One region of the Acidovorax sp. SRB_24 genome, then DNA from elsewhere that is predicted to be linked to it. Evidence: riboswitches for the same ligand, from Rfam matches in the RefSeq annotation. Region 1 holds a riboswitch; the other holds the start of a gene.
What was found. Region 1 has a riboswitch for S-adenosylhomocysteine ahead of metH (methionine synthase). Riboswitches for the same ligand answer to the same signal wherever they lie in the genome.
Positions count from the first base shown of each region.

Region 2: it holds a riboswitch for S-adenosylhomocysteine, as region 1 does, so the genes downstream of both, ahcY (adenosylhomocysteinase) here and metH (methionine synthase) in region 1, are expected to answer to the same signal.

Region 1 covers NZ_MWOM01000007.1:72,022-76,725, reverse strand. The annotation lists gene metH (methionine synthase) at 1-2,298, opposite strand, end outside; S-adenosyl-L-homocysteine riboswitch at 2,326-2,421, opposite strand; gene B2J89_RS04020 (PACE efflux transporter) at 2,486-2,905, opposite strand; gene B2J89_RS04015 (LysR family transcriptional regulator) at 3,006-3,977, shown strand; gene B2J89_RS04010 (PPK2 family polyphosphate kinase) at 4,106-4,704, shown strand, end outside.
Region 2 covers NZ_MWOM01000036.1:28,683-33,386, reverse strand. The annotation lists gene B2J89_RS13305 (HAD-IIB family hydrolase) at 1-49, opposite strand, end outside; gene B2J89_RS13300 (peptide chain release factor 3) at 60-1,694, opposite strand; gene B2J89_RS13295 (hypothetical protein) at 1,814-2,047, opposite strand; S-adenosyl-L-homocysteine riboswitch at 2,242-2,325, shown strand; gene ahcY (adenosylhomocysteinase) at 2,400-3,833, shown strand; gene B2J89_RS13285 (TlyA family RNA methyltransferase) at 3,941-4,704, shown strand, end outside.

The sequences.
Region 1 (4,704 bases):
GAAGGCCTGCTCTTTCTTCTCGATCCCCAGGCCGGCCGTGACGGCGAACATGCCGGCGTAGTCGGCGATGCCGCTGTCCTTGGGCGCGACGAAGTCGGCCAGGCAGCGGCTCGGGCGCGTCACGCCGTCCACGGTGTGCTTCTCGGTCTGCTGGCGCAGGCCGTACCAGGTCATCGCGACCTGGCAGCGCGTCTCGTCGGTGTAGAACTCGATGTCATCGCCCACGCTGTTGGCCGGGTACAGCCCCAGCACGCCGCTGGCCTGGAGCCAGCGCCCGTCGATGATTTTCTTCAGCATGGCCTGGCCGTCGGCGAACACGCGCGTGGCCTCCTGGCCCACCACCTTGTCGGTCAGGATCGCGGGGTACGGCCCGGCCAGGTCCCAGGTCTGAAAGAACGGGCCCCAGTCGATGAAGGACACGAGTTCGTTCAGGTCGAAATTCTTGAACACACGCCGGCCGAGCGCGCGCGGGCGCGGCGGCTGGTAGCCGCTCCAGTCGATCGGGGTCTTGTTGGCGCGGATCTTGGCCAGCGGCCACAGCGGCGTCTGCTTCTTGTTGGCGTGCTGGGTACGCACCTTGTCGTAGTCGGCGTTGACCTCTTGCACGAAGGCCTCGACGTTGTCGCCGAGCAGGCTCTGCGCCACGCCCACGCTGCGCGAGGCGTCGGGCACGTAGACCACGGGGCCGCCGTAGTGCGGCGCGATCTTCACGGCCGTGTGCACGCGGCTGCAGGTGGCGCCGCCGATCAGGAGCGGAATCTTCTTGACGCGGAAATGGTCGTCCTTGTGCATTTCGGCGGCCACGTACTGCATCTCTTCGAGGCTGGGGGTGATCAGGCCCGACAGGCCTACGATGTCGGCGCCCTCGGCCTTGGCGCGCGCGAGGATTTCATGGCAGGGCACCATCACGCCCATGTTGATGACCTCGAAGTTGTTGCACTGCAAGACCACGGTAACGATGTTCTTGCCGATGTCGTGCACGTCGCCCTTGACGGTGGCGATGACGATCTTGCCTTTCGTGCGCACGTCGCGCCCGGCCAGCTCGTCCTGGCGCTTTTCTTCCTCGATATAGGGGATCAGGTGCGCGACGGCGAGCTTCATCACGCGCGCCGACTTCACGACCTGCGGCAGGAACATCTTGCCTGCGCCGAACAGGTCGCCAACGATGGACATGCCGGCCATCAGCGGTCCCTCGATCACGTGCAGCGGGCGCCCCCCCTGCGCCAGGATCTGCTGGTAGGCCTCTTCGGTGTCTTCGACGATGAAGTCGGTGAAGCCGTGCACCAGCGCGTGCGACAGGCGCTCTTCGACGGTCTTCGGCGCCTCGGGCGTGCCGCGCCATTCGAGCTTCTTGCCCTCGTCCTTGGCGCCGCTCTTGGCGGTCTCGGCCACTTCGAGCAGCCGCTCGGCCGCATCGGGGCGGCGGTTGAGGATCACGTCCTCGACGCGCTCGCGCAGCTCGGGCTCGAGGTCGTCGTAGACGCCCACCATGCCGGCGTTGACGATGCCCATGTCCATGCCGGCCTGGATCGCGTGGTACAGGAACACGGTGTGGATGGCCTCGCGCACCGGGTCGTTGCCGCGGAAGCTGAACGACACGTTCGAAACCCCGCCCGACACCTTGGCGCCCGGCAGGTTGGCCTTGATCCAGCGCGTGGCCTCGATGAACTCGACCGCGTAGTTGGCATGCTCCTCGATGCCGGTGGCGACCGCGAAGATGTTCGGGTCGAAGATGATGTCCTCGGGCGGAAAGCCGACCTCGTCGACCAGGATGCGGAAGGCGCGCTCGCAGATCTCGATCTTGCGCGCGAAGGTGTCGGCCTGGCCTTTTTCGTCGAAGGCCATGACCACGGCGGCGGCGCCGTAGCGGCGCACCAGGCGCGCGTGGTGCTTGAAGGCGTCCACGCCCTCCTTCATGCTGATCGAGTTGACGATGGGCTTGCCCTGGATGCAGCGCAGGCCGGCCTCGATCACCTCCCACTTGGAGCTGTCGACCATGATCGGCAGGCGCGCGATGTCGGGCTCGGACGCGATCAGGTTCAGGAAGCGCACCATGGCGGCCTTGCTGTCGAGCATGGCCTCGTCCATGTTGATGTCGATGATCTGCGCGCCGTTCTCGACCTGCTGGCGCGCCACGGCCAGGGCGTCCTCGAACTGGCCGTTCAGGATCAGGCGCGCAAAGGCCTTCGAGCCGGTGACGTTGGTGCGCTCGCCCACGTTGACGAACAGCGAATCGGCGCCAATGGAGACGGGCTCCAGGCCCGACAGCTTGAGGGGAGGAGGAAACACTTCAGACATACAGCTCACCTGTAAAAAACGGCAATAAACAGGTGAGCGTCGTTGGGTGGGCCTGCTGCGGCACCCGAGCCTGACGGCTACCGGCTCGGGGCCAGGGCTGCCGCTGCAACGCTCCTCGGAGGAAAGCAACCATTTTAAGGGATGGCCCGCTGCCGTGCGGCCGCAGGGCTGCGGCGCCGGGCGCGGCTCAGGCCGCCGAGGCCGGCAGGCCAAACACCCGGTCGAACGCCAGGTTGAAGGCAAAGGTGTAGCAGAGGAAGAAGAGCATCAGCCCGATGTCCATCACGAAGGCCTGCCACAGGCCCACGCCAAACCACCAGGCGAACAAGGGCACCAGCATGAACACCAAGCCGCCCTCGAACCCGATCGCGTGCGCGACGCGGCGCGCGATGCTGCGCCCGCGCACGGCCTGGCGCGCCTCCCAGCGCTCGAAGGCGCTGTTGAAGACGATGTTCCAGACCACGGCAATGACCGAGGACGCAGCCGCCACCACGCCCGCGTGGCCCGCACCGGCGCCGGTGAGCTGGGCCAGCCCGGCGGTGGCCACGGCGATGGCGATCAGTTCGTAGAGCGTGACGTAGACGATGCGGCGCTTGGGGCCCTGCAGGCCGCGCTGGTGGGGGATGGCAGAAGACATGGCCTCGACTTTATGTGTGATTGCCTGACACTAAAAGTCAGCTTGTTTCAATTTTTCTGATAATTGGCGCATGGCATTTTCTTCCGACAGCGTCCAGGTCTTTCTCGCCGTGCTCGACCGCGGCTCGTTCTCGGCGGCCGCGCGCGCCCTGGGCCGCGTGCCCTCGGCCGTGAGCATGGCCGTGGGGCACCTGGAGGCCGAACTGGACGTGCTGCTGTTCGAGCGCGCCGGCCGCGAGCCGCGCCCGACGGCCGCGGCGCGCGCCCTGGAGCCGCAGGCGCGGCTGCTGGCGGCGCAGCTGCAGCAGCTCAATGCGCAGGCGCTGTCGCTGACGCAGGGGCTGGAAGAGCGCCTGACGCTGGCGATCGCCCCCGAGCTGCTGGCCGCACCCTGGAGCGCGCCGCTGGCCGCGCTGGCGCAGGACCACCCGCTCCTGCAGGTCGAGGTGCTCGCCGCGCCGCAGGCCGACGCGCTCGACCTGCTGCACACCGGGCGCGCGCAGCTGGCGCTGGTGTTCGAGCGCCCCAGCATGGACGGGCGCGAGGGCTTCCAGGAAGTCGGCACCGAGGCCCTGGTCGCCGTGATGGCGCCGCAGCACCCGGTGCTGGCGGCCGCGCGCGCTGCCGCGGTGGCGCGCGGCGAGACCGCCGCCAGCGCGCGCCTGCGCGAAGAGCACCTGACGACCACGCGCCAGATCGTCGTGGCCGGCCGCGACCTGGCGCACAGCGACCCGCGCTTCGTGTTTGCGCGCCACTGCTGGCGCACCGACAACCACATCGCCGCGCTCGGCCTGATCGAGGCCGGCCTGGGCTGGGGCTGGCAGCCGCGTGCCCTGGTGCAGCCGCGCATCGAGGCCGGCACGCTGGTCGAGATGCCGTTCGAGAACCTGAGCAACGGCGTGGAGCTGTGGGTGGACCTGGTCTGGTCCAAGGAGCGCCCGCTGGGCCTGGGCGCGCGGCGCTTTGTGGCGCTGATGGGCGAAAGCGCCGCCGCCGGGGCGCCGGGCACCGCGGCACAAAAATCGGGCAAAAAAAGGCTATAGCCCTTACCCCGCCAGCGCGCACAGCCATTGATTCAGTAGCATTGAAGCCCTCGTGCGCGGGGCGGTGGCACGGGGCGCATGCCGGTCTCGCCTAAGCTGGGCGCTTCCCCCTTTTTCTGGAGAACCGCATGGCCTCCCCTTTCGACAGCCAGCACGCCGATGTGGCGCACCCCTGGTCCGCGTGGCAGCCCGCCGCCAGCGGCAAAGGCAGCAAGGCCGCCGCCGTGTCGCTGGCCGACTTCGACCCCGCGGCCAAGCCGTTCTCGCGGGGCAACAAGGCCCAGGACAAGGCCGCGGTGGAGGCGCTGGCGCTCGAACTCGACGAGCTGCAGAACCGCCTCTACGCCGACCGGCGCTACAAGCTGCTGGTGGTGCTGCAGGGCACCGACACCGCCGGCAAGGACGGCACCATCCGCAGCGTGTTCGGCCGCATGAGCGCGCTGGGCGTGCACGTGGTGGGCTGGAAGGCGCCCACCGAAGCCGAGCGCGCGCACGACTTCCTGTGGCGCATCCACCAGCAGGTGCCCGGCGCGGGCGAGGTCACGGTGTTCAACCGCAGCCACTACGAGGATGTGCTGGTGCCCGTGGTCAACGGCACCCTCACGCGCGCGCAGCAGCGCGAGCGCTTCGGGCACATCAACGCCTTCGAGCGCCTGCTCAGCGACACCGGCACCGTGGTCGTGAAATTCATGCTGCATATCAGCGCCGACGAGCAGCGCGACCGCCT
Region 2 (4,704 bases), on a different contig from region 1:
CGGGGGCCGGCGCGGGCCATTCGCTCAGAGCGCGCAGGAAGGCTGTCATGGCGGCGCGCTCAGTGGTTGGTGTCCAGCGCCAGGCCCGCGTGCTCGCGCAGCGGGTGGAAGTGGATCTTCGGAAAGCGCTCCTGCGCCAGGCGCACGTCGTACGGCGAGGTGCACAGGTAGGCCAGGGTGTTGGCCGCGTCGTGCGCCAGGCGCAGCGGGTAGGCGTCGGTGAAGGCGCGCAGGTCGGCGCTGCTGTCGGCGGTGATCCAGCGCGCGCCCGTGTACTGGCAGCCTTCAAGGCGGATGTCGGCGTCGTATTCGGTCTTGAGGCGGTGCTGCACGACCTCGAACTGCAGCTGGCCGACGGCGCCGAGCAGCATGTTGCCGCCCGCGTCGGGCTTGAACACCTGGATCGCGCCTTCCTCGCCGAGCTGGGCCAGGCCCTGCTGCAGCTGCTTGGTGCGCAGCGGGTTCTTCAGCACCACGGTCATGAACATCTCGGGCGCGAAGAACGGCAGGCCGGTGAACTGCAGCGCCGCGCCGTCGGTGATGGTGTCGCCGAGCTGCACGCCGCCGTGCGTGGTGAAGCCGATGATGTCGCCGGCATAGGCTTCTTCGACCGCCTCGCGGCGCTGGCTCATGAAAGTGACGACGCTGGTCGGGCGCAGTTCCTTGCCGGTGCGCTGCACCTTGAGTTTCATACCGGGCGTGTACTTGCCCGAGGCCAGGCGCACGAAGGCGATGCGGTCGCGGTGGTTGGCGTCCATGTTGGCCTGCACCTTGAAGACCACGCCCGAGAAGCCCTCGTCTTCGGGGTGGATCGTCTTGATGACCGGCTGCTTGTGGACCTGCAGCGTGCTGACGCGCGGGCCCGGCGGCGGCGACATGTCCACCACCGCGTCGAGCACTTCCATCACGCCGAAGTTGTTGACGCCCGAGCCAAAGAACACGGGCGTGAGCTTGCCGGCCAGGAAGGCCTCGTGGTCCCAGGCGGCCGAGGCGCCGACGGCCAGTTCCATGCTCTCGAGCGCATGGTCAAAGGTCTGGCCGAAGCGTGCCCGCAGCCTGTCGGCCTGCGCTAAGGGAATGACTTCAAAGTCCTTCGGGCCGCGGTCGCTGCCCGGGGTGAACACCGTCATGCTCTGCGTGCGCAGGTTGATGATGCCGCCGAACGACTTGCCCTGGCCCACCGGCCAGGTGATGGGGCAGCAGGGCATGCCCAGCTCGCGCTCGACCTCGTCGAGGATGTCGAGCGGGTCGCGCACCTCGCGGTCCATCTTGTTGACGAAGGTGATGATGGGCGTGTCGCGCTGGCGGCAGACCTCGATCAGGCGGCGCGTCTGCGTTTCCACGCCGTTGGCCGCGTCGATCACCATCAGCGCCGAGTCGACGGCGGTGAGCACGCGGTAGGTGTCTTCGCTGAAGTCCTTGTGGCCGGGCGTGTCGAGCAGGTTGATGACATGGTCGCGGTACAGCATCTGCATGACCGAGCTGGCCACCGAGATGCCGCGCTGCTTTTCGATCTCCATCCAGTCGGATGTGGCGTGGCGGCTGGCCTTGCGGCCCTTGACGGCGCCGGCGATCTGGATCGCGCCCGAGAACAGCAGCAGCTTTTCCGTCAGCGTGGTCTTGCCTGCGTCGGGGTGGGAAATGATGGCAAAGGTGCGGCGGCGCCGGGTTTCGGCAAGGAACGGTGCGGACATGCAGGGAGGGGCCGCGCAGCGAAGCGGGCGGCACGGTCAAAAAAAGGTTGGAACCGCCCGATTATCCCCGCGTCGTGTGCCGCGGGCCGCGCCCCGCGTGGCGCGCGGCCGGGCGGCGCTTACTTGGCCGGTGTGACTTCGACCTTGGGCACCGTGATGGTCTTCTCTTCCGTGGTCACGTGGACGTCCGGCGTCTTGACATCGTATTTGGGCAGCGTGACATCGCCCGACTGGGTTTTTTCCACCTCGTACTTGGGCAACGTGACATTGCCTTCCTGGGTTTTCTTCACGTCGCAGGCCGCAAGGCCTGCCAGGCCGATGGAGGCGATGGCGATGGCGATCAGTTTTTTCATGGCGGGGATTCTTTCTGTTCAAGAAGGTGGAACGAAATGCCGGTCACAGGGATCGGCCGGGATCACGCTGTCGATTGAAAGGGCATCGGCGCGCCCCGGCTGTAGGAATGCCGACCGCGCAGGTGTCGGCTGTGGCCCTGCGCTGCACGCGGACTGAGCCGGGTCTGCCGTGCGGCTGTACTAAAATGGCCAGCTTTTCCGAGGAGCGTTGCAGCGCCTCCCACCAGCGTGGGGCGTGAGGCTCGGAACCTGTCCCCCCGCAACGACGCTCATCCACTTCTCGTGTGGTGAGCTTGGCTTTTCTTTCTCTCCCCCGGCAAGTGGTTTTCCTGAATTCGTTTTGGAGCACACCATGAACGCACGCCTGAATACCGACTTGAACGCCGATTGCGCGATCACCGACATCGCCCTGGCCGACTGGGGCCGCAAGGAAATCCGCATCGCCGAGACCGAGATGCCCGGCCTGATGGCCATCCGCGAGGAATTCGCCGCCAGCCAGCCCTTGAAGGGCGCACGCATCACCGGCAGCCTGCACATGACGATCCAGACCGCCGTGCTGATCGAGACGCTGCAGGCGCTCGGCGCGCAGGTGCGCTGGGCCTCGTGCAACATCTTCTCGACGCAGGACCACGCCGCCGCCGCCATCGCCGCCAGCGGCACGCCGGTGTTCGCGATCAAGGGCGAGTCGCTGGCCGACTACTGGGACTACACGCACCGCATTTTCGAGTTCGGCGCTCAGGGCGCTGAAGGCGAAGGTCCGAACATGATCCTCGACGACGGCGGCGACGCCACCATGCTGATGCACCTGGGCCAGCGCGCGGAAAAAGACCTCTCGGTGCTGGGCAAGCCCACGAGCGAGGAAGAAACCATCCTGTTCGCCGCCATCCGCGCCAAGCTGGCCGCCGATGCGACCTGGTACACGCGCAAGTCCGCCGAGATCATCGGCGTGACCGAAGAGACGACGACCGGCGTGCACCGCCTCAATGAAATGAGCGCCAAGGGCACGCTGCTGTTCCGTGCCATCAACGTCAACGACTCGGTGACGAAGAGCAAGTTCGACAACCTCTACGGCTGCCGCGAGTCGCTGGTCGACGGCATCAAGCGCGCCACCGACGTGATGATCGCCGGCAAGGTGGCTTGCGTGGCCGGCTACGGCGACGTGGGCAAGGGCTCGGCGCAGGCGCTGCGTGCCTTGAGCGCGCAGGTCTGGGTGACCGAAATCGACCCGATCAACGCCCTGCAGGCGGCGATGGAAGGCTACAAAGTGGTGACGATGGAATACGCCGCCGACAAGGCCGACATCTTCGTCACCACCACCGGCAACCGCGACGTGATCCGCCACGAGCACATGGCCGCCATGAAAGACCAGGCCATCGTCTGCAACATCGGCCACTTCGACAACGAGATCGACGTGGCGTCGATCGAGAAGTACGAGTGGGAAGAGATCAAGCCCCAAGTCGATCACATCACCTTCCCCGACGGCAAGAAGATCATCCTGCTGGCCAAGGGCCGTCTGGTGAACCTGGGCTGCGGCACCGGCCACCCGAGCTTTGTCATGAGCGCTTCGTTCGCCAACCAGACCATTGCGCAGATCGAGCTGTTCACCAAGCCCGATGCCTACCAAGCCGGCAAGGTGTATGTGCTGCCCAAGTCGCTGGACGAAAAAGTGGCGCGCTTGCACCTGCAGAAAGTCGGCGCCATGCTGACCGAACTGACCGACGCACAGGCCGCCTACATCGGCGTGGAAAAGACCGGGCCCTACAAGGCCGACACCTACCGCTACTGATCCGGCGCCCTTGGCTGATGCGTTTTTAGGAGCTATCAGCGCATACGGAGCAAGGGCTAGAGGCCAATTTGATATAAAACTATCGCCCGTGGGCGAGAGAGTGATGCATGCGCGCAGATGTTTTTTTGGTGGATTTTGGCCATGCGGCCACGCGCTCACAGGCGCAGCGGCTGATTGCGGCCGGTGTGGAGTGGCGCCTGTCGCCGCGCGCGCCCTGGCAGAAGGTGGCCAAGAACGGTGACGACATCCCGAGCGTGGCCGAGGTGCGGCTGCTCGACAGCGCCGAGGCACAGTACCTCTCGCGCGGCGGCCTCAAGCTCGAAGGGGCGCTCCAGGCCACGACCCTGTCCGTGGCCGGCCTGCGCTGCCTGGACGTGGGCCAGAGCACGGGCGGCTTCACCGACTGCCTGCTGCAGCAGGGCGCGGCACAGGTGGTCGGTGTTGATGTCGGCCACGGTCAGCTGCACGAGCGGCTGCGCAGCGACCCGCGCGTCATCTGTGTCGAAGGCGTGAACGCGCGGGGGCTCACACCGGGCGCCCTGCAGCAGGACTGCGAGCTGGCGCTGTCCGAGGTCATCGAGGAGGTGGACGACAACGAGACCCAGCCCGAGGCGCCCTACAGCTGGATGCGCAATGGCGGGCTGGTGGACGAGGAATACGACGACAGCGACGACGCCAAGGACCGAGACATCGAGCGCTTCAAGGCCGAGCGCGCCGAAAAGGCGAAGGCGCGCGCAGCGGGCACGCTGCCCGTCGAGCGCCGCCGCCGCCCCGAGTGCGCAGGCGTTGACACCACGCCGCTGTTCGATGTGGTGACGGGCGACCTGTCGTTCATCTCGCTCACGCTGGTGCTGCCTGCGCTGGTGCCGCT